DNA from 3 places in the uncultured Rossellomorea sp. genome. Region 2 is predicted to be linked to each of the others. Evidence: riboswitches for the same ligand, from Rfam matches in the RefSeq annotation. Region 2 holds a riboswitch; each other region holds the start of a gene.

Region 1 (7,531 bases), on a different contig from region 2:
TAGCTTCTATTATATTATGGGACCTAAGTGACCTTTCATTCAGCCTAGACTCCCCTTATTAGCATTTTCGCCTTTTTCGGCTGAAAATTCAAGACAAGTTCACGAATGGACCTGAACTAAAAGAGACTGACTCTCATTCAAACATTAAAAGGTATCCGCGGAAGACCCGTTAATTGTTTGCCATTAGAATCAGTCCCTTACATTTAAAGCTTGAGTTCCCCCATGCGAAGAAGCTCTACAACAGCTTGAGATCGCCCCTTCACTCCAAGCTTTTGCATGGCGTTGGAAATATGATTTCGAACTGTTTTCTCGCTAATAAATAGATCACTAGCAATTTCTTTAGTTGTTTTGTCTTGAACCAACAGTTCGAATACTTCTTTTTCTCTTTTGGTGAGCAACGGTTTGTGTGTAAAATCATTGTCCTTCAATTATGGTAACCCTCCTTGCCTTCGCCAGCTTTAAACCGCGGGGATGGGTATTGTCGGTCGTCAGAATATCATATGTGAAGGGAGGGTTTAGAGTGACATAGAGGAGGAAGTTAAATGAAAAATAGGCAACGGATTATTTCACACACTCCGAAGGGCTAAGAAACCGCCTTTTGCAGTCAAGCTTTGCCTTCATTTCTTCCGTCCAGGGGACACCTTTTCCAGTCTGTTTCGATATTTGGACCATGGTTCCTCTACCTGTAAAGCAAACCTCTTCTTTTTCATTCAGACCCATATAGTGTAAATCTACAGAGGAATTACCCACACTATTTGCCTTCACACATACCTTCAGCTGTTCGTCGAAGAATACTTGTTTAACAAAATCACATTGTAAATCTGCGACGACAGGAATCGTCTCATGATCAGGTTTTACCCAATTTTGCATAAACCCTTTGTGTTTAAAAAACTCGATTCTAGCTTCTTCGAAATAAGTGAATGGAATCGTATTGTTCATATGTCCAAACATATCAGTTTCGGAAAACCGAACCTTTATATGGATTGAAAATGAAAACTCTTTTTGCCATGTTTCTATATCTTCAATGTATGTAAAATGGTTCAAATTGGCTCCTCCTTTTGGGAAATGAATATAGAACAAGAAAATGAATCACCATTCATTATTTATTATAAGCTTTTTCTGAAAAATAAGAAACCTATAAAGGACAAAAAAACACTCTCCCGAAGGAAAGTGCTTTTAGATGTTTAAGATTAGTCAACCATATGGTCGCTTCCGAAGAAGTTTTTAAACATTTGGAACGTCGTCTCTCTGTTCAGTGCAGCGATCGAAGTTGTTAAAGGAATACCCTTCGGACAAGATTGAACACAGTTTTGAGAGTTCCCACAGTTTGCAAGGCCACCATCGCCCATGATCGATTCAAGACGCTCATCCTGGTTCATAGCCCCTGTTGGATGGGCATTGAACAAGCGAACCTGTGATAATGGAGCAGGACCGATGAAGTCCGATTTACTGTTTACGTTTGGACATGCTTCCAAGCATACACCACATGTCATACATTTCGATAATTCATACGCCCATTGACGTTTCTTCTCAGGCATACGCGGTCCGGGACCAAGATCGTATGTTCCATCAATCGGGATCCATGCTTTTACTTTCTTCAAGCTGTCAAACATGCGGCTGCGGTCAACCTGCAGGTCACGAACGACAGGGAAAGTGCGCATAGGCTCAAGACGGATCGGTTGTTCCAATTGATCAACTAAAGCTGTACAAGACTGTCTCGGTTTCCCGTTGATCACCATTGAACAAGCTCCACATACTTCTTCCAGACAGTTCATATCCCAGTTAATCGGAGTAGTTTGTTCCCCTTTTGCATTGACCGGATTACGACGAATTTCCATCAATGCAGAAATGACGTTCATATTCGGACGATAATCAAGCTCGAACTCTTCTTGGAAAGGGGCTGTTTCCGGGCTTTCTTGACGAGTAATAATAAAACGGACTCTTTTGTTTTCACTCATCATTTATTTCCCCCTTTTTTCTTAGAATAGTCACGCTTACGTGGTGCAATCAGTGAAGTATCTACTTCTTCGTAATGGAATTCCGGAGAATTCGTCGCAGCATTGTATTTTGCCATCGTCGTTTTCAGGAATTCTTCATCATTACGTTCAGGGAAGTCAGGTTTGTAGTGAGCCCCACGGCTCTCGTTACGATTCAATGCACCGATTGTAATAACACGGGCAAGCTGAAGCATGTTCCACAATTGACGGGTGAATATTGCCCCTTGGTTACTCCATTTAGCCGTATCATTGATATTGATATTTTGGTAACGTTCCATCAATTCCTGGATCTTTTCATCGGTTTGTTTAAGTTTATCGTTATGACGTACAACGGTTACGTTATCCGTCATCCACTCACCAAGCTCTTTATGAATGACGTAAGCATTCTCAGTACCATTCATGGACATGATGTTGTTCCATTTTTCTTCTTCCTGTTTCACATAACGATCGAATAAAGAAGAAGGTACCGACTCAGCCGTTTTTTCTAAACCTTCGATATATTTAATGGCATTAGGTCCTGCAACCATACCACCATAAATAGCGGATAGTAATGAGTTTGCTCCTAAGCGGTTACCCCCGTGCTGAGAATAATCACACTCACCAGCAGCGAATAATCCAGGGATATTTGTCATTTGATCATAGTCCACCCAAAGTCCACCCATAGAATAGTGTACCGCAGGGAAGATTTTCATTGGCACTTTACGCGGATCATCACCCATGAACTTCTCATAAATTTCGATGATTCCACCAAGCTTAATATCAAGCTCTTTTGAATCTTTGTGGGATAGATCAAGGTAAACCATGTTTTCACCGTTGATACCGAGCTTTTGATTTACGCACACATCGAAGATTTCACGTGTTGCGATATCACGTGGAACAAGGTTTCCATATGCAGGATACTTCTCTTCGAGGAAGTACCATGGCTTACCATCTTTATATGTCCAAACCCGTCCACCTTCACCACGGGCAGATTCACTCATCAGGCGAAGCTTATCATCCCCAGGGATGGCCGTCGGGTGGATTTGAATGAACTCACCGTTTGCATAGTAAACACCTTGTTGATACACGATTGATGCTGCCGAACCGGTGTTGATGACAGAGTTTGTAGATTTACCGAAGATAATTCCAGGTCCCCCTGTTGCCATAATCACGGCGTCCGCTGCGAACGATTTAATTTCCATTGTCTGAAGGTTTTGGGCAACGATTCCCCTTGCCACTCCTTCGTCATCTACCACGACGCCAAGGAATTCCCAGCCTTCGAATTTATCCACTAGTCCTGCTACTTCATGACGACGAACCTGCTCGTCCAGAGCATATAATAATTGCTGACCAGTCGTTGCACCGGCGAAAGCGGTTCTATGGTGCTGTGTTCCACCGAAACGACGGAAATCCAGTAACCCTTCCGGTGTACGATTAAACATTACTCCCATACGATCGAGTAAATGAATAATTCCTGGTGCCGCTTCAGTCATTGCTTTAACCGGCGGTTGATTCGCTAAGAAATCCCCACCATACACTGTATCATCAAAATGTTCCCAAGGAGAGTCTCCTTCTCCCTTAGTATTAACGGCTCCGTTAATACCACCTTGTGCACATACAGAGTGAGAACGCTTAACGGGTACCAGTGAGAATAAATCTACTTGCGTTCCTTTTTCTGCTGCTTTAATTGTGGCCATCAGGCCGGCTAAACCACCACCGACAACGATGATTTTCCCTTTACTCATCGTGACTCACTCCTTTTCCTACCATACTTCAGAGCATTTACTGAATCTATTAGACTTGTATCTATTTCTTCTTATACGAAGGCGAAAATTGCGCGCATACCGACCACCGATAACGCTACAAAAATTCCGATCGTAACATATGTAGCAATTAATTGAGAACGAGGTGAAACGGTAATTCCCCAGCTTACGCAGAATGACCAAAGACCATTCGCAAAGTGGAAAATCGTTGAAAGAACACCCAGTACATAAAACCCTAGCATGAATGGATTTGATAAGATGTTTTCCATCATTTGAAAGTTCACTTCAGCTCCGAATGCTGCCGCAACTCTCGTTTCCCACACATGCCATGTAACGAAAATAAATGTGATTACTCCGGAAACACGTTGAAGTAAAAACATCCAGTTACGGAAATAGCCAAACTTACTTGCATTGTTCTTAGAAGTGAATGCAATGTAAATTCCGTAGATTGCATGGAAATACAATGGAAGGAAGATGATAAAAATTTCAAGGAAATAACGGAAAGGAAGACTTTCCATAAAGTGTGCCGCTTGGTTAAATGATTCTTCCCCACCAGTGGCAAAATGGTTCACGACTAAATGTTGTGTTAAAAATAATCCAACTGGAATAACACCTAGCAATGAATGAAGCCTGCGATAATTAAATTCTCGATTTCCAGCCATGATTTACCCCCCTTAATGATAAAATATGAATTCGTTTTCTAATGCATTTTCTAAGAATGACTAGACGACGATACATATTTTATATTGTAACAATTATGTGACATGTTCATTTTACTCCCAAGGAGTGGAAGCGTCAAGAAAACGTATACATAAATTCGACAATATCGCAAAAATATTTTTAATATATTGATAACAAAAAAGATGAGGTATTGCCTTGTTAAATGTTCGAAAATTCAAATAAATATCAAATAAAAGTTATACCACCAAAATATCCCATGGTTATTTTTTCGAAGTATGGGATGATAATTCCCCTTTTCATGTATATAATAGTTTTATAGAAAGAGGGGATTTACTTGGAACAGAAAAAAGAAGAAGTACATCAACCGTCCGTTCCAATCTTCGGATATGAAATTTTACGTGACATGTTGATTCCAGAAATTTTAGGAAAGCATACACACGATATTTTATACTGGGGTGGAAAACAGCTCTCTCGGAAATTCCCCCTTCAGTCATCAGAAGAACTGGTATCGTTTTTCGATGAAGCCGGCTGGGGAACTCTTGCACTGCTGGAACAAAAAAAGAATGAGATGACCTTTGAAATAAGCGGACCGGTGATAGAACGACGCCTTTCCTTAAAGTCGGATGTCACATTTAAACTGGAAACGGGCTTTCTTGCCGAACAAATACAGTTACAAAAAAAATGTGTGGCAGAAGCTGCTGACGAACTACATAAACGGAGTCATTCAGTTAAAGTGATTGTAAGATGGGACGAAAAAGATAAAGTAGAATAGTCCTGAACAACATACTTTTAATTCTTTAATAAAGGGTTGCCCCACTTGATGGGGCAACCCTTTTTCACTTGTCCCGTTCTATGCTGCTTTAGTATTATAGCGTGATTTCTTCCATCTTCACCGCGTCCAGGTTAAATGCAGTATGTAGGACGCCTGCCGCTTTTTGCATATTTTTCTCGTCTACCACTGCAGATACTTTGATTTCAGAGGTGCTGACCATTTTCACCACGATGTCATTTTGAGCTAATACTTCGAACATTTCCGCTGCAACACCTGGATTTGAGATCATACCGGAGCCCACGATGGATACTTTGGAAAGCTCACTTTCATGTTCAACATGGGTGAAGCCTAATTGCTCTTTGTTTCGTTCCAGAACAGCGAGGGTCTCCTCCAAATCCTGTTCTTTAATCGAAAATGATAAATTGGTCGTATTCTGATCGGTCTGGCTTTGAATGATAATGTCTACATTCAGATGATTTTTGGCTAAAGTGGTAAACACTGAAGATAGTCCAGTTAATGCGTTACCCAGTCCAAATACAGTGACACGTGTAATTTCAGCTTCAAAGGCTACGCCTCTCACAATTAAGTTTTGTTCCATGCTTGCTTCCTCCTCAATATACGTTCCTTCAACTTTTTCGATACTTGACCTGACCTCTAACGGAATTTGATAATTCTTGGCAAATTCCACTGCCCGTGGATGCAGGACTCCAGCCCCTAAATTAGCCAGTTCCAGCATTTCATCATAGGAAATGGACGGTAACTTTCTTGCCCCTTTAATATAACGCGGGTCTGTCGTATATACCCCGTCTACGTCTGTATAAATGTCACAACGCTCTGCTTTCAGGGCAGCTGCAATTGCTACAGCAGTTGTATCCGATCCACCGCGGCCGAGTGTTGTGATTTCACCCGTTTCTGTCATGCCCTGGAATCCGGCTACAATCACAACTCTCCCGGATTGGAGGTGATCCATCATCTTTTCAGTATGAATATTGGTAATCCTCGCATTGCTATGAACGGATTCCGTTTCAATCCCGGCCTGCCAGCCTGTAAAGGAGATGGCATCATGTCCTGCTTGGATCAGAGCCATCGTAAGGAGTGAAATGGTCACCTGTTCCCCGGTTGAGAGCAGCATATCCATCTCTCTTTTACTCGGTTGTGATGTAATTTCCCTTGCCAATCCAACGAGGGTATCCGTCGTTTTCCCCATGGCAGATACCACCACCACTACATCATTACCTCTTTCTTTTTCTTCCGCAATTCTTGACGCAACATTTTGAATTCTTTCTACAGAACCTACTGAAGTCCCACCGAATTTTTGAACAATAATACTCACAGCTTCTCCCTCTTTCTCATTGAGTGAAAATTCACGACTCATTTTTTGATGGTGAAGAGTACAATCACAATCATCCTACACGTTCATAGAACAGGTTCTTTTCCAAGAAAAGTTCCTGTGCTGGATAATAAAAAAAGCAATGAGAATAATATCTCATTGCTTTATGAACATACAGCAGAACAAACAAAATAGGTTCATCGGCATTGTGAGATAGCTCTCCAAGATTGAATCATCTTGACAATCCTACATTTCTTAAACGTAGAACCAGCGGAATCAGCATGAGACTGAAACCACTTCGGCGAATCTCCCCTTTTCAGGCATCTCAACGGAGCTCATACTCCTCTTTGCCTGTACTCTTGAAGCTCGCACCTCTATCACCACTTTAAAAAGTGATAATGTTATAAATTTTTGTTAATTATAGCACAGGGGAAATATTGATTCAATGTCTAATTGAAACAATATTTCATTTTATTATTCTTTCGTGAGCTGTATTGAATGAGCATGCGGTGGTTGATTTCCGCTGCAGGTGCTCGCTTTCCGCGGGGAGGAAGTCGAGCCTCCTCGGGCTTTGCCCTGCGGAGTCTCGACCTTTCCTCTATTTCCCGCAGGAGTAAAGTGCCTTCCGCTACAATCCACTCTGTGCTTCTAATGCAACAAAGACTTTATGGGATAAGTGGGAAGACATACTGAATTTGACAACTAATTGCACGTAAACTAAGACCATAATCAACAACACTTAGATTCTAATATCCTTTACTTCAACTTCTCATTCAAAACCTTCGCAACAGCTTCCGGAATCCCTATCTCAATAAACTCCTCCACCGTCGCTTCTTTCATTTTCTTCATGGAACCAAAATGTTTAAGAAGCTGCTTCTTACGCTTCGGTCCGATGCCGTCAATCTCATCCAGGGTGGACTGGAAGGCGCTTTTCCCTCTGAGCTGGCGGTGGAACGTGATGGCAAATCGGTGAACTTCATCCTGAATCCGTTGCAGCAAATAAAATTCC
Region 2 (7,531 bases):
GGGGAGATCATGATACCCTTTATGAAAATGTTTCCCCTAGAGACAAACTAAAAGAATACGGTGCTCATTTCCCCATCGTCGAGGTGGATACAACGTTCTACGCTGTCCAGCCTATTCGAAATGCTGAAAAATGGGTAAGGGAAACACCCCGGGACTTTAAGTTTATAGTAAAAGCGTATCAGGGTATGACGGGACATCAGCGGGGAGAAATCCCTTTCGAAACAAAGGAAGAGATGTTTAGGGCCTTTAAAGAATCCCTTGCTCCATACGTAGATTCAGGTAAGTTAGCGATGGTACTGCTTCAATTTCCCCCTTGGTACGATTGTAATAAGGAACATGTTGACTATATCCGGTACTGCCGGGAACAATTAAAAGGGTTCCCCCTGTCGCTTGAGTTCCGTCATCAAAGCTGGTTCAGACCACAGTTTCGGGATAAGACGTTAACGTTTATGAAAAAGGAAGGGTGGATCCATAGCATTTGCGATGAACCTCAGGCAGGAGAAGGATCTGTACCGCGGGTCTTGGAAGCCACTCATAAAGATGCGACTCTTATTCGGTTTCACGGCAGGAATCTGTATGGCTGGAATAAACCGAATGGAGGAGATTGGCGGGAGGTTCGTTATTTATATCGCTATAATCGTGCTGAATTAGAGGAGTGGATTCCGCATATTTATCAGCTGCACAAAACCTCTAACGATCTTTATATTCTTTTCAATAATAATTCCGGTGGAGATGCCGCTGATAACGCGAAAGAGCTCATTGAATTATTAGGCATTGAATATGGAGGACTTGCACCAAAGCAACTGGATTTATTTTAGCTGACAGGAGATGAAAGACAGATGGAATGGATTGTTCTTCTATCAATCGGACTTTTAGCAGGAGCAATAGGATCCCTCGTCGGATTGGGCGGAGGCGTCATCATTGTTCCTGCCCTCATTTATTTCGGTACATATACAAGCTTGATAGAAGAAATGAACCCTCAGACAGCAGTAGGAACATCATTGGTCATTATGATTTTTACAGGGTTATCATCCACCCTGGCCTATCTAAAGCACAAGACCGTAGATTATAAAAGCGGTTTGATCTTCTTTGCAGGCAGTGGGCCGGGTTCAATACTGGGAGCGTGGGTAAACAAGGGATTGAACATGGAAAGCTTTAATTTATACTTCGGCATTTTCATGATACTGATCGCCATTATTCTCATGGTCCGAAACAAGTTAAAGCCTATTGAGAAATTCAAGGATGCTTCCTTTCAACGGAAGTTTACGGATCCCGCTGGAAAGACCTTTCGTTATGGGTATCCTCCTTTATTAGGAGGGGCTATTGCTTTTGTAGTTGGATTTACGTCAGGTTTATTTGGCATTGGTGGCGGATCATTAATGGTACCTGCCATGATCTTAGTATTTCTTTTTCCTCCCCATGTAGCCGTTGCCACATCCATGTTCATGATTTTTCTATCTGCGTTGGTTGGCTCAGGTACACATATCATGTTAGGCAATGTAAAGTGGTTGTATGCTCTTGCCCTTATTCCTGGGGCCTGGATTGGAGCTAAGTCCGGGGCCTATTTAAATACGAAACTTGAATCGAAAGTATTAGTGAGTATTTTACGCATTATTTTAATTTTAATTGGAATTCGATTGATTTACCAAGGCATTACAGGATAACATACCTCCAATAGGAGTGAGCAAATAGTGAGAGAAACCATTCATATTTATCATACAAACGACCTTCACAGTCATTTTGAACATTGGTCAAGGATTCGGGATTTTTTGAAAATGAGAAAACAATGGCATCTTGATGAAGGGGATCCTGTTTATCTATTTGATATCGGAGATCATGTGGACCGCTGGCATCCATTAAGTGAAGCGACTTTAGGAAAAGGAAACATCGAATTTCTAAATGAAGTCGGCTTTGATGCTGTAACGATCGGGAACAATGAAGGTATTACACTGGACTATGTAGATTTAAACAGCCTTTATGATCATGCCGATTTTCACGTGATTGTAGGCAATCTATTAGATCAGTCTGGACAACATCCAAGCTGGTTAAAGCCTTATCATATTTTTCGAACGGATAGTGGAATGAAGATAGGGGTCATTGGATTGACAGCCTATTTCAAACCATTTTACGAAGCTCTCGGCTGGAATATTACATCTCCAATGGATGAACTGCAGAAGTTGGTTCAAGAGCTTCATCCACAGGTGGATATGATAATCCTTCTTTCACATTTAGGGATAAGGGATGACGAGGTGATTGCAGAACAATTTCCTGAGATTGACGTTATCCTCGGAGCTCATACCCATCATGTACTTCATCAAGGAAAAGAAATTAAGGGAACGATGCTTGGCGCAGCAGGAAAGTTTGGTCATTATGTTGGGCATATGATGATTGAGGTTGATATAACCAATAAAACCATCATAGGGAAAAAAGCACAGCTCTATGAACAGCACGAGCTTCCCTCTGTCGAAAAGGAAGAACAGGAAAGCCTGGAGTGGTATCAGGCAGGAGAGGATTTGTTAAGAAAAGAAGTATCATCTCTTACGAAATCCTTATCCGTGGATTGGTTCAATCCATCCCCGCTTCCGAACGTTTTATGTGATGCCCTTGCTGAATGGTGCCGGGCTGATTGTGCCTTTCTTAATTCAGGCTTGCTCATCGATGGACTGAGTGAGGGATCGGTGACGAAACAGGATTTGCATCGCATCCTGCCTCATCCGATCAATCCCTGCCTGATTAAGGTGAAGGGGGCGGAGCTTAAGGAAATCATTAAACAAACATTTAATGAGGAATGGCCGCATCTTCAAGTGAAAGGGTTAGGGTTCAGAGGCAAAGTGATGGGACGATTTGTATACACGAATGTTCAATTCGGAGACCATGAAATCTTAATCGATAACAAGCCGATCGATTCTCAGAAAGTGTACAAGCTTGCCTTACCTGATATGTTCACGTTTGGACACTTCTTTCCTGACCTTCAAAGACTAGAAAAAAAATACTTTATGCCTGAGTTTTTACGAGATGTTCTTGAATGGAAATTAAAGCAGTAAATGTTTCACCGTTTCCTTTTCCGCGTCATACATATGAGTGAAAGGAGCGATGAAACATGATGAATGTATTTCCGATTACCATTCAGGGACATACCTTTTTAGCGATTTCTGTTGAACTGCCCAAAACCAATCTCCTCGTTGTGACGAGTGATATAGGATATATAATGTGTGGAGCACTGGACGTAGCGTTACTAAATGAGAAGTTAAAAGACAGAGGAATCATTGCAGGAAGAGCCGTCGGTGTAAAAACAATCGATCAGCTACTTGATGCCCCTCTTGAATCCATCACCATCGAAGCAGAAAATCGCGGCATCACACCGGGCATGATCGGCCGGGATGCATTGTTAAAAATGATATAAGTGTCAAGAAGGACCAGTTGCTCTTTTGAGGGCGCTGGTTTTTGTTTTGGTGTCGGAGGACACCATCAATATTCTTTCATGAATAATTAACAATATACAAGGAAATACACCTTGCAAGAACGTTTTTATCCTTTATAATGGAGATACTAGGAAATTTTGTCGAAAAATGAAAGAATTACATAGGAGAATTCTATGAGGCTTATATCAACTAGGGCTTTGAAACCGGGCATGGTTCTAGCTACAACCGTATATAATATGAGAGGTCAAGCTTTAATTCATGATAACGTTCCGATAACAGAACGCATGATTTATAGATTGCAGGAGCTTAGTATTCAGTATGTCTATATTGAAGACTCGCTTTCGAGCGGAATCCATGTAAATGGGACCGTTTCGAATAAAGTGAGACAGCAAGCTGTAAACAATATTGAAATGGCCTTTAATCAATTAAGCGCATCGAAAACGGCGCCAAGTGCGCTCATGATTGAAGATAGTGCTAAGCAATTGAAGCAGGTGATTGATGTAGTCTTGTCTGAAGTAAAGGCAAATCATGATCTCCTAACCATTTTGACAGATGTTTTCACATATGATTCCTATATTTTTCATCATTCATTTAATGTTACATTGTATACGCTCTCAATTGGTCTTGAACTTAAGCTCTCTGCTAAACAGCTCGAGCAGTTAGGGGTGGGAGCGATTTTGCATGATATCGGTAAGATGCTGGTACCAGAGGAGATTCTATTGAAGCCAGGTAAGCTGACAGAAGGCGAGTTCTCTGAAATTAAGAAGCATTCTGAACACGGCTTTGAGATTCTGAGACAGCTTCATTCTGTGTCTTTGATCATTGCTCATTGCGCTTATCAGCATCATGAGAGGCTTGATGGATCCGGTTATCCACGGGGAATCAAAGGCGAGGATATTCATCCGTTTGCAAAAATCATTGCAGTGGCGGATGTATTTGACGCCATGACGTCTAATCGTGTGTATCGGAAAGCCATGCTTCCACATCAAGCGTTGGAGGTATTATATGCAGGCAGCGGCACCCTGTTTGATACAAATGTAATCGAAGCCTTCAGGTCTTCTGTTGCCATCTATCCAAATGGGATGGTTGTGGAGCTGAATGATGGCCGAAAAGGAATAGTGACAGATCAAAATAAAGGGGTAACGGATCGACCGGTGATTCGGATCATCGAAGAAGACGGACAGGAATTACAAACCCCTTATCCCATTGATTTAAGCACGGAATTAGATAAGGTGATTACCGGGTTTGACCCGGATTATGAACCCCAATCTCTAAAAATTAAATAATTTTTTTGCGTTAAACCCCTCTTACTGTGCATACAAATAGCTTGTAAGGGGGGATTTTTTTGTCAAAGTTTAAAACATACAAACCCCGAAGAGGAGGGCCGCTACCTTTTCGATATGTGATGATCATTACGATTCTATTCTTTATGATATCTACTGGATTCGGGTTGTGGATCATTAATAAAGGTTTAAAACCGACACTTCTTGCTTATGCTGAGACCCAGACCAGCAGGATCGGTACGTTAGTTATCAATAAAGCAATTAACAAAAAAATTGCCGATGTTCTTGATATTTCGGATATAACGGAAGAAGTGAAGAATACAGAAGGCGATATTGTCTCATTTAAATACAATACTCAGACAATCAACCGGGTTCAGGCAGAAATCACAAACTTAGTACAGCAAAACCTGCAGGAAGCAGAGGAAGGAAATTTAGAAAACCTGGAATTTATTACCGAAGTGGAAATCGATGAAGGGAAATCTAAAGCAGCGAAGGGCATCACTTACTCGGTGCCTCTTGGTCAGGCGACCAACAACGTGTTACTCGGTAATCTGGGTCCAAAAGTGCCCATTCGCTTTCATTCGATCGGGGATGTCCGTTCCGATATTAAAACGACAGTAGAGCAATTTGGGATCAATAATGCTGTTGTAAAAGTGTTTGTCGAGCTTGAAGTCAATGTCCAGATCATCATTCCATTTGCAACGAAAACGGAAACCATCAAGCAGGATATCCTGGTTGCCATGGGTACCGTTCACCTGGATGTACCACAGTTTTATAACAATGGTGGAGGTGAATCCAGCCCATCCATTGAAATTCCCACAAATTAGTCAGGAAAAAAAGTTGTCAAAAGAATGATAGTTTGTTATATTAATAAAGAAAATTTAATAACACACCACATCATCAGTCCGATGGGGTAGAGGCGCAGGGTTCAAGAGTATGCTGTTTGAGGATGACAACTGGGAGAACAGATGAAAGGGAACTTTTGCCGAAGTAAATATGCATGTCGAAGGTGTATTTGCTGGGGTTATCTTGAAGAAGGATAACACTGTCATTATAGGGGAATCTCTATAATGGGGAGCTACAGATCGTGATGGAGCACTTAAATTACTTACTAAGGTAATGATAGTTTCTCTATCGTTGCCTTTTTTTATTATCCTCTGTCATGCTACGATGGTTCCCCCCTATCAAATAGGAGGAGGACACTATGGAAAACACGATTTACTCACTATTACCACCCCTTTTAGCCATTCTTATGGTTATACTTACGAGACGGGTTCTACTTTCACTCGGAGTAGGAATCGTTGCGTCTGCCTTTCTGTTAGCAGATTTCTCAATTACAAATACATTCAGCTTTATGTGGGACGCCTTTAAAGGCATCTTTGTCGCAGATGGAGCACTCAACACCTGGAATGTCTATATTATTTTCTTCTTACTTATTCTTGGTGTGATCACGGCGTTTGTGAACATTTCCGGCGGTAGCCGCGCATTTGGTGAATGGGCGATGAAACGTGTGAAAACGAGAAAAGGGGCACAGCTTCTTGCAGCCGTTTTAGGTATCATAATTTTTATTGATGACTATTTTAACGCCCTTGCTGTTGGACAGGTTTCGAGACCCATTACGGATCGCCACAAAATTTCACGGGCAAAACTAGCCTATATCATTGACTCCACATCGGCACCGATTTGTGTCGTTTCACCAATCTCAAGCTGGGGAGCGTACATTATCGGGATTATCGGTTCGATTCTTGCTGCACACAGCATCACTGAATACACAGCATTTTCAGCATTCGTTCAAATGATTCCAATGAACCTTTACGTCTGGGCAGCTGTCCTTCTTGTGATCATGGTTGCTGCTAAAGGCTTGGACTTCGGAAAAATGAAAGAGCATGAAGTAAGAGCCCTTGAAACAGGAGCCCTTTATGACCCTGAAAAAGAGATTCCAGGCGAATTGAAAAATGATCTGCCTGTAAGCTCGAAAGGATCAGTAGGAGATCTTGTCTGGCCAATCGTGGCTCTGGTCATCGGTACAATCGGAATGATGCTCTGGACAGGGTATCAAGCCGTCGGATCATTTGACATCCTGCCGATATTTGAAAATACAGATGTAACGAAATCTTTATTATATGGTGGATTATTCGGTCTCCTTGTTGCGCTGATCTTCTTCCTTCGTCAAGTCAGCTTGAAAGGAATTGAAGGCAAAGCCGTTGGAGTAGCAGTAGTGGAAGGAATCAAATCCATGCTGCCAGCCGTTTACATTCTTATCTTCGCATGGACGATCGTAACATTGATCGATCAATTGCAAACAGGTACGTATCTTGCGGGTCTGGTTGAACAATCCAGCTTACCGATGCAGGCACTTCCGGTCATCTTGTTCTTAGTTGCCGGAATCATGGCGTTCTCCACAGGGACATCCTGGGGATCGTTTGGTATCTTACTGCCGATCGCCGGGGAAATTGCAGCAGCGACAGATGTAAGTATCTTATTGCCTGCTATGGCAGCCGTTTTAGCTGGATCCGTATTGGGAGATCACTGTTCTCCAATCTCAGATACGACGATCCTTTCCTCAACTGGAGCAGGAAGCAATCATATCGATCACGTTCTCACACAGCTTCCATATGCATTGATCGGAGCGGTTGCTGCTTCAATTGGATACCTTGTACTGGGATTCACTGGTAGCACGTTACTTGGTTTAGGAGTTGTGATTATTTTAATCCTGGCATTCGCTTTTCTGTTTGGTGAAAAAGCAAAACCGGCTGTATCAGAACAATAATGAAATGAAGAACCAGGAGCTCATTGGCTCCTGGTTTTTTTATGCAATTTTCACTT
Region 3 (7,531 bases), on a different contig from region 2:
GCCAGTTCATCCTCTTTATCCACTGCTCCAACCGTCAAGGCTGCATCAGCTGCACCAGGCGATCCGATTGTACCTTCCCCGCCTCTGTTGCCGGCAGCAATGACGAATAAGGTTCCATTTTCATTTGTCAATCGATTCACCGCTTCTGCCATTGGGTCTGTCCCATCACTTGGCATATCGCTTCCAAGACTCATATTGACGATTTTGGCATTTTCTGAGGCCCACTCCATTCCGTCGATGATCCAGGAATCCTGCCCGTATCCTTGATCACTCAATACCTTTCCAACTAGTAATCGGGCATCGGGAGCAACACCTTTATGTTTTCCATCGCCTGCGCCTGTTCCAAGAACGGTAGAGGCAACATGGGTTCCGTGACCATTGACGTCCTTCACTTCTTCACCAGGTACGAAGCTTACAGCATCATCAATCTGACCTGCTATATCCGGATGCTCCGAGTCGATTCCAGTATCAAGTACGGCAACCTTGACTCCCTCTCCTGTAAAGCCTTGTTCCCAAGCCGAATCGGCTTCGATTTGCGGTACACTTTGATCAAGGGCTGCTTCTACACGGCCATCCAGCCAGATTTTATCAACGCCGTATTCAAATAAGGGTGCTTTCTCCGTTTCTTTCTTTTCACTTTGAGCAGTGACGTCTTTCCAGAATGTTACTGCCTGCTTTTTCTCGGCAGAAAGAGCCGCTCCATTAATGCTTTCCAAGTCTCTCACTTTCTTCGATCCTTTTGGCGCCGGAGCTGCTGAGAAAGTCTTCGCCTTGGTTTCCTTGTATTCTACGATGACAGGTACAGACGCTTGATTCTTATCATCATACCCGTACTCAATCAATTTCGTAATATTAAATAAGTCTTCATCCATTTTACCTGCAGCCATATAAGGCATGGCAGAGTTCGGGAATACGAAAGTGTCGTCTTTGATGGTCATGACCCTGACACCTTCGCCATTCTTGTCAGCAGCCTCCACGTTGATGATTTGTTTGCCGTTTTCCAGAGTGGATACCTTGACCACATCACCTGTGATAAGGGTGACGGTGTGCTCCCCCTTGATGGCCGTATTCACATCGACTGTTGACTGTGTGGGATCAGCATCTTTGGAAGAGACACTTTGGGCATCCACTTGAAACATAGTGCCTGAAATCATCGTAGCGGCAATCGATCCAACGAGAAGTGGTTTCAAGTTAAGCTTTTTCATGAACATTCTCCTATTCTATTAAATGTTGATGGATTCTTAAAAGTTGACTCTTGTTGGGGAAAAAAATGAAGAAGGTATGTAGTCCTACTAAAATGATTTAAAGAATGAAAGACTACTAGAATGCAAATCAATCATCACCTCCAAATAAAGATCGTTTTTTGAAGTTCTGAGGATGTGATAGGTAAGGTATCTTGAAGTCGTGTAGACGCTATGTGGTTAATTGAATTGTAAGTCTAAGTCCGTCCCTTTCTCAATTGGGGTTATTTTTCGGGAGTAGGGAACTAGCCACAAAGAGAATGGTGGATTACATTCAACTTTTTTGTGAATATTGACACATTTTTTTGAGCATTAAATCTAAATAGAAAGTGGTGAAATCGAGTAAATTGAGAGGACGGAACAAAGAACACATTCTGTGAGAGAAATGAAAGGTCCTTCATTAGTACAAACGCATCAGCATCTCTCCATCCGTCTTAAGTCCCCTAAAAATATATAATAGAAGATATCAAGGGAGGATAAATAGAATCAGCAATACATGAGGCTTTACTCGTTCATAAAGTCGAACATCTTAATATTAATCACTCGGGGCATGATGTCGCCGAGTGAAGTTCATCATCTTTTCATGCAGCTCTGTGAAAAAAAGGATAAATAGAAAAAGAGCAGGCGGAACCACAAAGGGTTCAACCTGCTCCTATTTTGCATTAATAGAGACTTTCCGAACGGGATATTAGATCCATCATTATGTCCCAACTCGTGTGAAATAGCTAGTTGAAAAATGAATGCGTAGAGGTCACTTGAATGATGAATGACTAGTTATCAGTTTACCTGTCCCCTTGTCCTATCTACGCTACCGATTCTATGTCTTTCCTGCCGGCAATGGTTTTTTTCTTTGTAAATCGTTCGACCAGCACGGCTACTGCGTTGTCTCCTGTTGCGTTCAGTAACGTAGCCGGAATATCGATTATAGTTGAGATCACCGCTAATAACGGAAGCACTTCCGGCGTCAGCCCGTAGGCGGCGATGATGAACATTTCACCAATCAGTCCTCCTCCAGGGATCCCCCCCATGACGATTGCGGTGATAATCGCGACCAATACCGCTATAAGGTACGTATCAAGCCCTTCAAAAGGAATGCCCAGAACGCCAAATGCAAAGACGATTTTCAAGATGGCCCCCATGGCCGAGCCGTCTTTATGAATCGACGCTCCAATAGGAATGACCGTTTCTCGAACGGCATTGGATACCCCCATCTTTTTCGTTGCATCCAGATTGGCAGGAATGGTTGCCACTGAGCTTTGTGTTCCGATTGCGGTTGCCGCAGGTAAAAGGTTATGCTTCCAAAAGCCTCTCACCCCTCTTTTCCCTCCTGCCACAAAGGCATAGAAGGAGAAAACCACTACAAAGTAAATCACCGCTATCACTAAATACAATAGGAAAGAACGCAAATAAGAAGATAGTAAGCTTGCCCCGAACGTTCCTACTAATGTAGCAAAATAGGCAGCCAGACCGATTGGGGCATAATACATGATATACGATACCAACTTCATGCTCACATCGGCCCCTGCCTGTAGGATTTTTTTCAATGGCTCTGCTTTTTCCCCCAGTCGATTCGTGGCAAATCCGAGTGCCACTGAAAACAAGATAAGGGGCAGCATATGCTCCCGTGTAAATAATTCAATGAAATTATCCACAGTAAAGGTTTGGACGATTTGGTCCCCCAATTGGATGTCTTCTGTTTCAACTGACTGGTCCAGACTGATGGTAATACCTTCCGTCGGGGGAAAAACCTTCACTCCCACAATCATCAACACAGACGAGATGATCGTGGTGATCAGGAATATCACCAGCATACTGCGCATGATTTTCTTAAATTGACCTTTCGATTCCAAATTGGCGATCGCCGATGAGATCGAAAAGAAAACCAGGGGTACCACGATCGTAAAGAGGAGATTCAGGAAGATATCTCCCAAGGGTTTTAACATTTCTGCTTTCTCTCCCATGGTCAGTCCGATAATGGATCCTATGATAATGGATGCGAGTAGTGTGATGGCTAATCCGTACGTTTTAAATATGTTTTTCATTCTATGTTCTCCTCTTCATTATGATTGTAAGGTGGATTATTCTTTACCGGTCATTCCGAACTAAATCAGCATACGATTCACGCTCGATCACGACCCGTGATTCCCCATCCTTTACAAACACAACAGCCGGTCTTGGAATCCGATTATAATTACTCGCCATGGAATACCCGTAGGCTCCTGTACTGAACACGGCCAGAATATCACCGTAATTCGTCGGTGGCAGCATCAGGTCCCAGATCAGCATGTCACCGGATTCGCAGCATTTCCCGGCAATACTCACAAGCTCCGTGCATTCCTCATGGGGACGATTGGCAAGCACCGCATGGTATTTCGCCTGATAGAGGGCCGGGCGAATATTGTCCGTCATCCCCCCGTCGATCGCGACGTACGTGCGCACATCGGGAATGATTTTCTTCGACCCCACTTTATACAAGGTCGTCCCAGCTTCAGCCACCATGCTTCGTCCCGGCTCCACCCATACTTCAGGGAGCGGATATTCATTCTTGGTGAAATAGGTCTTCACACTATCGGTAATGCCCTTCACATACGTTGGAATCGGCAGGGGCTGGTCTTCTTCCGTGTACCGGACACCGAATCCTCCGCCGATATTCAGCACCGGCATAGTCACATCAAATTCGATCCGGATCCGCTGCAGGAAATCTGCCAGTACTTGAATCGCCTGATCAAACCCTTCCCGTTCGAAAATCTGAGATCCAATATGTGAATGCAGACCGAGTAATGAGAAGTACGGCTTGTGGAGAGCTAACTGAATCGCCGTATTCGCCTGTCCGTTGGAAATGCTGAATCCGAATTTCGAATCCTCCTGTCCCGTCGTGATGTACTCATGGGTGTGGGCTTCCACACCTGGCGTGACCCTGATCAGGATCTGAACCTGCTGCTCACGCTCCTTGGCCAGATCATGCAGCAGTTCAAGCTCTAGGAAACTATCGACAACAAAGCAGCCGATTTTAGCCTCAAGTGCCATGAGTAGCTCCTCTTCTGACTTGTTGTTCCCATGAAAATGAATACGCTCCGCTGGAAAACCTGCCTCAAGGGCCGTATACAATTCCCCGCCGGATACAACATCCAGTGATAACTCCTCCTGCTCTGCCAGGCGCACAATCTCTTTACATAGGAACGCTTTACTCGCATATGCCACCTGGAACTGCAATCCGCTTTCGTTGAAGGCATTACGGAAAAGTCGGGCATTTTCACGAATCATTCCTTCATCGTAAACCATTAAAGGCGTGCCATAGGTCTCCACCAACTCACCCGTGCTCATTCCTCCGATTTCAAGATCTCCACGAACATTCACATCAACTGTACTCATATCCTATACTCCTTTTGACTCTCTCTAAAAAAACACAAAAAAACCGTATGAAGCGATGCTCATACGGTTTATCATCAAAAGTTTTGGAAACATAATGAAGACTATGTATTAACATCTCTTCAATAGTTCTCCACAACTTTTTCATTGTGACAGTCCAACATTTCTTCAATGCTGGCCCAACAAAAAATAGAATTGGCTATTTTCTGCTTCGGCGATCTGCCTTTCCCTTCTTATCCCGGAATCCATTATTCTCAAAGAAGATACTCATCATACTCGCGCCTCTATTATCAGAGAGTGACGTATTATTTTGTTTGAATTACTATACCACTCTCTTAAAATAGTTGTCAATTGGTTTTTGAAAGAGAAATAGGCAAAACCCCCGGAAGTAGCCCGGGGATTTCGTGGATCATTTTATTTCAGATTGATTTCGAACGGTTTCATTTTGACCGGCTTATCATTTCTGCTCAATGTCTCGAATGGGACAATCAGTGAGTAGTCCTCAAGGTTGGCATCCTGAGGCAATGTAAACGTGGATTGATAACGGAGAGTATCCTTATCCACTGTTTTCGTTTTAGCACTTCTGATCATATGATTCAGCATCTCATTATAATCCAGTTCATCCTTCGCATTTCTTTTAATATCTTTTGATGGGATCACCTGAACGAATTGAGCAAAGCTCTTTAATATGTCATATTGGAATTGTTTTTCTTTGATATGATCAATGGTGAAATCGACTGTCACCTTCCCTTTTGCGTTTTGGATATCTTGTACCGTGACCTGATAACCAAAACGAGGGCTCTTCACCTGGAATGGAGGTGAATCCTTCAGTGAGTTGATGCCGTCTTCATCTACTCGCTCCATATCAGCCTGGACTTTCAGCGACTGTGCTTTATCACTGAGTTTACTCGTGAACAGCTCCCTGACAGTCTTTTGATAATAACCGTCAATTTCTTTGATATTTAGTGTCTCTGCACTGGACTTTGATAACCGGTTCCCTAAGTCATCAAACACAATCAGATTTAACGTATCCTTCTCGGACTCCACCGAATAGGTATACTCCAGCGTAGTCGTAGCTTTTCCTTTAGTAACAGATGTTACTTGCAGCTCAAATTCCCCATTGGGCGATTCTGTCCTTACATCTGTTTTGATCTTTTCAGATGGAATCCTCTTGACCGGTACATCAAAGGTCCAGGTACCGTTCACATCTGCCATATGGGTGAACGTTAACGGAAGCGTGAAGTTTTCCGGCGGTTCTTTCCCATCCCGGTAAAATTCGATCGAGCCTATGAACTCATCCCCGTCTTTTTTAAGACCCGAACTTCCCGATCCCCATTGATTCTGATCCTTACCGTCGAAGAGATGATAGCTGTAGCCGCTCACCGGACGATTCCCTTCGTCCATATGTTCGATGGAAAGGTCATCACCCTTCGCCTTGAAGGTGACTCCGATGACGTTCCCGTCATAATATGTGCTTGTGATTGTCACATCGACGCCGTTGGAAGTGGCGGCCTGATTAACTTCCGTCACTTTATCGCTGAAATAGAGTTCTTTTCCGACATCCGAACCGACTTTTTCATAAATGGCACCCAGTACAGGCAGTTTGGCCAGTGCATTGTTCACAGGTGAGAACAGGAAGCCCGATACGAGTACCATGGAGGCAGCAGCGGTGGTAAATGCGGCACTTATCTTGACCGTTTTTTTCCGGAACTTTTGTTTTCTGCCTTCTTGGATTCCTGTTGAAATTGCCTCAAAAACCTTTTCTTTTGGTACCTCGATGCTGTTCATTTCTTCCTCAAACCATTTTTTGTCCATACTGATTCACTCCTTCCAGCAGCATTCTCAATTCCAGCTTCGCCCGGTGAAGATACGTCTTGACCGTCCCTTCAGGCGTACCCATCGTATCGGATATCATCTTGATCGACTGACCCTGGAAGTAGAATAAGATAATGACGGTTTGATAGTGCTGATTCAAAGACGCCATGGCCGTAATCAAGTCGATCCGCCCTTCTATATCCGTTTCTTCTGAGACGAGAGTGTTGTCTAGAAACTCATCCCCCGTCAGGACCAGTCGGTTTTGTTTCTTCAACATGCTGTATGCCGTATGTATCAGGATCTTGATCAGCCAGGTGCTGAAATACTCTGGGTTCTTCAAACGGGCTATCGAGGTGAATGCTTTACAAACCGTTTCCTGCACCACGTCGAGAGCATCCTCTTTATTTCTTACATATAGAAATGCCGTCCTGTACAGCTTCTCGCTTTCTGAGTGGATCAGCCTTTCAAATGCCTGTTCATTCCCTTTGATTGCTCTTTTTACGAGTTTCACATCCATTGATTAACCTCCTGTCATTCATTAGAGTCGGGTGAGGCGGGAAAAGTTTCAAGGAATTTTTTATGGGGTGTCATGCGATGTAGACTGAGGGTAGTTACCATTTATTTCAAAAAGACGCATAAACTATGAAAAACGACGCAATAAATTTGAAATCGACGCAATTACTTCGATCATGACGCAATTCACCTTGAAAATGACGCAATCATGGACGATTTCGACGCAATTAAGTAGGATGGGGTCATCCTCCACCAAGATTGAATGAAAATGATCCAAAAGCCAAAGGAAGGTTGAAAAATCCTTTTTTATCTTCCATCGTAATGCTTTTCACTAAAAAAAGCTTATCCGTCTCGATAAGCTTCAATCCGCCCGTCCCGTATAGATCATCACAAAGTGGAGGACCGCTTCTATTGATTCCATATTCATGTAACTATGGCCTTTATCCGCATGGAATTTGATCGAGTCATACTGACTGAGCTCGAATACTTCATCCTGCACCTTCACACGTACTTTTCCTTCCATAACGGTTACAAATTCAATCACCCCGGGCTGGTGGGCATCCGCACGGTACTCACTGTCCGGTTTCAGGAAG

Evidence for each region. A riboswitch is a leader RNA that binds a small molecule or an ion and turns the genes downstream of it on or off. The one in region 2 is predicted to bind lysine.
Region 1: linked by a shared signal. The riboswitch ahead of Q1B03_RS05055 (aspartate kinase) and the one ahead of Q1B03_RS16430 (Na+/H+ antiporter NhaC family protein) in region 2 are both predicted to bind lysine.
Region 3: linked by a shared signal. The riboswitch ahead of lysA (diaminopimelate decarboxylase) and the one ahead of Q1B03_RS16430 (Na+/H+ antiporter NhaC family protein) in region 2 are both predicted to bind lysine.

Annotation. Positions count from the first base shown of each region.
Region 1 is NZ_CANKZT010000001.1:944,017-951,547, forward strand. It holds gene Q1B03_RS05025 (response regulator transcription factor) at 204-428, opposite strand; gene Q1B03_RS05030 (thioesterase family protein) at 562-1,044, opposite strand; gene sdhB (succinate dehydrogenase iron-sulfur subunit) at 1,191-1,958, opposite strand; gene sdhA (succinate dehydrogenase flavoprotein subunit) at 1,958-3,721, opposite strand; gene Q1B03_RS05045 (succinate dehydrogenase cytochrome b558 subunit) at 3,793-4,401, opposite strand; gene Q1B03_RS05050 (YslB family protein) at 4,755-5,192, shown strand; gene Q1B03_RS05055 (aspartate kinase) at 5,287-6,525, opposite strand; lysine riboswitch at 6,729-6,907, opposite strand; gene uvrC (excinuclease ABC subunit UvrC) at 7,279-7,531, opposite strand, start outside.
Region 2 is NZ_CANKZT010000004.1:392,599-400,129, forward strand. It holds gene Q1B03_RS16400 (DUF72 domain-containing protein) at 1-818, shown strand, start outside; gene Q1B03_RS16405 (sulfite exporter TauE/SafE family protein) at 840-1,664, shown strand; gene Q1B03_RS16410 (bifunctional UDP-sugar hydrolase/5'-nucleotidase) at 1,692-3,044, shown strand; gene Q1B03_RS16415 (YunC family protein) at 3,101-3,403, shown strand; gene Q1B03_RS16420 (HD-GYP domain-containing protein) at 3,596-4,708, shown strand; gene yunB (sporulation protein YunB) at 4,768-5,532, shown strand; lysine riboswitch at 5,612-5,794, shown strand; gene Q1B03_RS16430 (Na+/H+ antiporter NhaC family protein) at 5,910-7,475, shown strand.
Region 3 is NZ_CANKZT010000008.1:108,470-116,000, reverse strand. It holds gene Q1B03_RS20160 (S8 family serine peptidase) at 1-1,205, opposite strand, end outside; gene Q1B03_RS20155 (dicarboxylate/amino acid:cation symporter) at 2,045-3,283, opposite strand; gene lysA (diaminopimelate decarboxylase) at 3,327-4,613, opposite strand; lysine riboswitch at 4,729-4,905, opposite strand; gene Q1B03_RS20145 (DUF4179 domain-containing protein) at 5,025-6,425, opposite strand; gene Q1B03_RS20140 (sigma-70 family RNA polymerase sigma factor) at 6,406-6,942, opposite strand; gene Q1B03_RS20135 (helix-turn-helix domain-containing protein) at 7,300-7,531, opposite strand, start outside.